Regions from separate parts of the Desulfosporosinus sp. BICA1-9 genome, predicted to be linked through region 1. Evidence: riboswitches for the same ligand, from Rfam matches in the RefSeq annotation. Region 1 holds a riboswitch; the other holds the start of a gene.

What was found. Region 1 has a riboswitch for cyclic di-GMP ahead of JL57_RS21830 (HD-GYP domain-containing protein). Riboswitches for the same ligand answer to the same signal wherever they lie in the genome.
Region 2: another riboswitch for cyclic di-GMP. It lies ahead of JL57_RS22750 (sigma factor-like helix-turn-helix DNA-binding protein); the one in region 1 lies ahead of JL57_RS21830 (HD-GYP domain-containing protein).

The regions. Positions count from the first base shown of each region.
Region 1 covers NZ_JUEE01000172.1:60,605-63,784, reverse strand. Annotated here, with positions in the region: partial or broken gene JL57_RS21835 (hypothetical protein) at 1-552, opposite strand, end outside; gene JL57_RS21830 (HD-GYP domain-containing protein) at 721-1,803, opposite strand; cyclic di-GMP riboswitch class I at 1,863-1,947, opposite strand; gene JL57_RS21825 (DEAD/DEAH box helicase) at 2,266-3,180, shown strand, end outside.
Region 2 covers NZ_JUEE01000180.1:6,787-9,966, reverse strand. Annotated here, with positions in the region: partial or broken gene JL57_RS22760 (group II intron reverse transcriptase/maturase) at 1-126, shown strand, start outside; gene JL57_RS22750 (sigma factor-like helix-turn-helix DNA-binding protein) at 590-1,177, opposite strand; cyclic di-GMP riboswitch class I at 1,552-1,639, opposite strand; gene JL57_RS22745 (cupin domain-containing protein) at 1,827-2,201, opposite strand; gene JL57_RS22740 (cyclase family protein) at 2,269-3,180, opposite strand, start outside.

The DNA.
Region 1 (3,180 bases):
CATAAACAATGGGTTTCTCAAATAATTGATGGGATATAAATCATCCCTTGCAGAAATCAGCGCCATTATCTTCCCGATTTTTGATGATGGATCAATAGCAACGATCACAAAAGCATCTTTTTCAGAGGTTAAAGGATAGATAACATTGTTTTTATTCAGAACATCATGATAGGCATCTAGCGTAAGCATCCTGAAATCACTGTTCCGCCATCGTATATCGTAAAGCTTAAAGGCCTGATGGGCCACTAACGGTAAAAAGGTTTCTTCAGTTAAATACAATTCGATTCCCATCATGTAGCCTTCACTATCTAGGTCATTCCAATATTCACAATGAAACGATTTATCCACTGACTCTCTATACGTCTTCGTTGCCAAACGCATTTGACTCAAACTTTGACCCATGCTATGCCATTTAATTCTTGGAATGCTAAGACTGTTCACATCATAGTAAAGCCCGATATCGCTTTTCTCGAGGGTATACTCGTCAGTCGTTTGATTAGGCATAAGGTAGATATAGCCCATTTGCATGTTGTTATCGCAGGTAATAAGCACGGAACATCCCCCCCAAAGCTTCATATGCCAGCTTGTCTGGTTGATTGTTTACACTTTGATTATCTAATTATTCTATCACTGTTTCTGCGCAAGTGCACATTTTTCCTGCAATCAAACTGTATACAATTTTCGACACCGAAATAACGAGCCATCAGTCTCCTTCATTCTCTAAGTAACGTGGTTAAAACTGACCGATTGCACAAACCTGGTTAAATCCTTGAGCAAATCGCAGATTAGTTCCTCGTTAACGAATTTTCCGTTTTTATCAAAAAAAATTCTTATGAGAGGTCTACTCGGATAATTGTAATGAATACCGACGACTGTACCCATTTCACCTGTATTTAAGGTAACTATAGAACCTTGCGGATAAAGTATTAAACACTGTTCAAAACAGTGTACAATCTCTTGATCAAAATCTTTCCCGGAACCAGCCACGATGATTTCTAAAGCGTGATAGGGGGGCAACCCTTTGCGGTAGGGTCGATCCGCAACAAGGGCATCAAAAACGTCAGCAACTGCAACGATTTGTGCATTAGTCGTAATAGCTCTCTGTCTTAAACCATCCGGATAGCCCTCGCCATTCCAACGTTCATGATGATGACGGACTATGCTGAGAATCTCCTTTGAGATATTGGAGTATTTAAGCATTTCCTCACCCATCTCTGGATGCTTTTTAATAATCGTAAATTCTTCTCTATTTAAGCCCGAAGGTTTATTCAGTATTTCAAGGGGCAAAGAACTTTTACCCAAATCATGAAACATCGCACCCATAGATAAAGTTCTTAGTTTTTGTCCTGAAAACCCCATTTTCAACCCTACTAGAGTAGCTAATAACGCAACATTTACGGAATGAATATATGTATAATTATCAAAGTTTCGAAATTCATTAAAATCTATATAGACACGGGAATTTCCTTCTAACTCGTTGATAATTTTATCAACAATAGCAAACGAATCGATTAAACGTGTAGAGCTAAAAAGGCAGACGCTTTCAAAGACTTTGCGAACATAGCCTACGATAAAACGGTACTCCGAGGAAGGAAATCTACGTTCTTCATTGGGAGGATGAGAATTCTCCAAATCATATTGTAAAGTATATAACTTTCGTTGGAGAAGAAGTTCATGGATTTTTGTGGTAATTGGCTTACCTTTAGATAACAACAATACTCCTTGTATATCATATAGATCAAGCTCTGAAAGTTCTCCAATTTCAAAGCTGTTCATTGTTAGGGGTTCCAACTTTGTTATCAAAACCAACTTTCCTCCTTATACAACAAAAGACGCCAAATAAGTATACGGCGACAAGTTTTTTCGATATCCGGCTTTCTTCACCATAATGTGTTAAGACCCGTGGCTTTGCGCCCTCAGTTCTCACTGAGTTTGCCGTTATCGCAGAGGTATTAAATTGATCATGGCCTAATACATCACAGAAAACATGACCTAAAGCAGGCCTTTAGGCCTATAGGATATACCTTCGCTAATATATCACACACAACAATAATATACAATATAATACAATCTTATCATAATATTAAATTATTCATTCCATCATTTTCAACGATCCGTCGCTAGATTTATCATCAGTAAATTGAGCAAAGAACAACTCAGATCAACTCTCTGGCCCCTAAATTAGACGAGTAGACTCAAACTATGATATTCTTAACTGATACCCCTATCTAACTCAGCAAATATTACTGCCAAAGGAGTATATTCATGCCTCGCTTTTACCTCTCTGAACAAATAATTCAAGATCTAGCGGATAATGATCGTGTATATAAAAAAGGGCTTTCCTATTACGCGGCTGGTAGAGTCTACAATTTCAGTTTTTCCCCCGATAAAGGCCTAATAAACGCTTCTGTCATCGGAGGTTTACGCTATGTTGTTCAACTAGCCTTCGAGAGGGACAACTCCGTACGCTCATATCGCTGCACATGCCCAGCCTTCAAAGACTATCCAGGAGCCTGCAAACATGTTATCGCCGTCTTAAAAACAGCCCAACAAAAATTACCGTCAGCTTGGACAGACCCTGTCGTTCAAAGCCGCGTGGTTGATGAGCTTCTCACTGTTTTTGCGAATCAACGACAGGAAACTCCTTATGAAGAACTGACTCTAAACATGGAACTCCAAACCCTGCCCAGCCATCGGCTTTCTACACATCTACAACTTAGAGTAGGTCTGCAGCGACTCTATGTTGTAAAAGATATCGGACAATTTCTTACTGCGCTTAAATCAGGCCGCTCGCTAGAATTTGGTAAGCAATTTACCCTGGAACCTACGAGACAAACTTTCAAAGAGGAAGATCGTAGGGTAATTGCCATGCTTCAAGAAATGAATGACCAACATTCAGCCATAATCGAGATGCAAGGGCCCTTTTACGCGACAACCGTGCTCAATCAAAAATTGTTACCCTTGACGGGCTATTATTTAACTAAGTTTTTAGACGCTTTGGGGGATAAAGTGTTTTCTTGGAGCTTTGAAGCTCCCCCTCCCACACCCACTCAAATTATTCGGCATGGGCTACCCATCGAATTTTCCCTCCAATCACAAGGTCAGGATCTGGCATTAACACTCGAAACTGAAGAAATGCCCCTCCAACTGACGGATGATGGGAGTTACTACGTTTACCAA
Region 2 (3,180 bases), on a different contig from region 1:
AAGCCCTACGCACCGATTGTCACTGTCATGCTGGACATCAACCGGCGTCAGATACCCCTTTGCGGACACTGCTTTGCTAATGTCGAAGCTGGCAGGTTCCAGCTTAATCAGCTGAAACGACGATAACCCATTTGGAATATGGAGAGCCGTGTGCGGTCAAAGCCGCCTGCACGGTTCGGGAAGGGGCGGGTTACTTTGCTAATCCGCCTATTTCATTATTTTGAATTTAATCTCAGAAGGATACGGCAGGACGGAAAAAGTCCATCCTGCCGCATAGTTTCTAAGATCAAAAAATGATCTGCTTGTTCTTCATTACGAATTGCCGCTTCTATTCGACACTACTTCCCGAAGCGAAAAAGCCTTGCGGCTCTCAGGGCGGCAGCATAAACGGTTTGCCGGTTAAGCAAACACCATAGGAATTTCACCTCTCCCAGGATCTCTGCGAGCCGCCCCCATTGCTTGAGTCTCTGGCTGGACTGAAGTAGCATTATCACTGTCCATTTCATTGCGAAACAGTCCACCACAGACTGTTTTATGACCGGGTGTTTCCGCTCGTCACCTTCGATGCCATCGGTTCGACGGATGAAATTCATCCGCAGGCAGTCTTGGCGCGCCCGTCAACGTCGCTGCCGCTTTTCACACGGCTGGACAGCTCATGTATTTGTGCTGCCGGATATGAAATTTTCAAAGAACAATAGGGGAATAAAAAAAATCCCCTCACTTCTTTAGGAAAAAAAGTGAGGGGTTGGACGGAAAATTTTTTTATTTCTAAAAGTTTTTTTAGCTTGCCAAGAGCCCTGACCTTTCGGTCATGTAACGTCATGCGCGGAATACCAGTTTCCGCAGCCAATTGATGCTCGCTTTTTTCGAGGTAAAACAGCGCTATAATCAGCTGGCGTTCAGCTTCATCTAGCTGCAGCAGACATTGTTCAAGCCTTGTAACCATATCGCGCTGAACAATTTCATCCTCCATGGAATCCTCTGCAGTAGAAATTATGTACCCCACGGAGATGCCTTTCTCATTGCAGCCTTCAAGCGAGATATTGTTATACTCCGCCAGCTTGTCCAGGTACTTCTCCCTGTCCCGGCAGTGGTAATAGGCTTTGTAGACCTCCTTGGCCACTGTGACGCGCGTCCCTCTAACCAATAGGGTATATTTTTTATCATGGTTGTCCATGAAGCTTGTCCTCCATTTCATGATTTTTAAAATCTGGAAATGAAGAACAAGCGGAGGGGAGCGGCATAAAATGGAGCGGCCGGTTTTATATAAAAAAACGCCCATTTGGAAACATGCCAAATGAGCGTTAAGGATGCTGTGTATTTTATTTTTTCGCGCGTTTAGCTCTGCCCGGCAGTTCAGAATCGGGCTTACCGCAAATAGTTTATCGTATGCCATGATGCAAAGAGCATAGATATCCGCGTCATCACGCCAGGCCACTATTCGGTAGCGACTGATAATTTTTTATTACATACTGAGAAAGCATAAAAATAGCCTCCAAACTCGTAAGCTCGGAGGGCTTCGACAGGTATTTAGGCATAGAAAGAGACCCGCTTGGCAGCCAGGCTGTCATAATGCATTTGCATAGTAGACCCTATGACTTTGCGTCCTTACCTTTCGGTAAGTTTGCCTAATATTTCATTTTTTCATAAACACATCATTCTAGATTAATGTGTAATTGAAACGATTATTATGCTGTTATAAGATAATTCATTATCAGCCATTGCAGTATCGGCTTTGTGCATGTAATTTGCGACCCTTATAATTCAAGTCATCTAGATAGATCAACTCTGTCTTAACTTTATATTTTAGAATGCTGATATATTGTTCAGTCACCGGTCGGCGTAACCGAATCTGCTTCCACCATTAAAACAGCTGTAGGTTCTTTTACATAAGGCCGATGCAAAATGCCTTTAGGAATTGTAATACCCTCATGTGTTTGCAGTGTAAGGGTTTTATCTTCAAGTTCAATATGCAATTGACCTTTCACAACAAAGAAAAACTCATCCTCATTATCATGTTTGTGCCAGTGGAATTCACCTTCGTTAAAAACGCCTAGCCTCACTAAACTATCATTCACCTTGCTTAAGGTTTGATTGAACCACTTTTCTTTACATGCATCAATAAGCTCAGGCACTTTTATAAGATCAAGAAAATCGAATTTTGCACCCATATTGATCGCATATTTGTTTTGTTCACTCATAATATCCTCCTTAAATTTTTATTTTTATAGAAGTTTAACTTCCGCATGCCGGTTTATAATCTGCTTTTCATTTAATCACCACGGGGTTTACGGGACTTGCCGTCGCCCAGTGAATCATTAAAGGTGACGCCACATAAAGTCCGTTATACTTACCGTCTTTCTCACAATCTTCAGCCCATTGTTCCAACCAATGTGCCTCTATGAAAACAATGCCAAGATTTCTGCTGAGAGCCGCGTGCATTGCATTATAAATCCCAGTCTCCGGGCAGGGGATCATTTCGTTGCCTAATGTATCTGTTCCAAATACGGAAATTTCCATTTCATAGAACCATCTGATAAGGTTTTCATCATAATTTATACCCGGCTCGGCAAAGTCCTTATAGAAGCTTTCCGGACCTTCATTGAAGAATAGATTGAATATCCCCGTTCTGATCAAGACTATATCGTACTTTTTTATTTCTAGCTTCTGGTAGTCTGCTGTTTCAATCAAATCTTCCAGTGTGATCCTCGTATGCATTTTCAGGTAAGGTACTTTTTTATATCTTGCTATATCCAATAGAACTACGTGCCCGACAATTCCTCTCTCTGCAATGGGCCGGATACTGGCTTTTTTGATCCCTCCAATCGAATTGGCCGCTGCATTGTAGCCGTTCCAGGCTTTATCAGCAAGCCAGGTATGCGCCAGAGCGTCGCAATGAGTTGTTCCATGGCAGTTTACAGTGATAATATCATCTGCATATTCAACACCACCCTTCCCGGCTATGACGGCACCGCTAAGATAATGACTTTTATCACGGCACATCCTATGCAATTCCTTCTCTCTGCCCGGCCAGTTCGGCGCTTTACCAGGGGAATTCAGCGCCATCATCAAAGTGAATGTTCTTCCGGATTCCACTGCTTTGACACCTCTTAAAATCTCACTGTCACTAAGAAAATTCAAGCCTCCTACCTCATCGTTGTCTCCCCATCTCCCCCAATT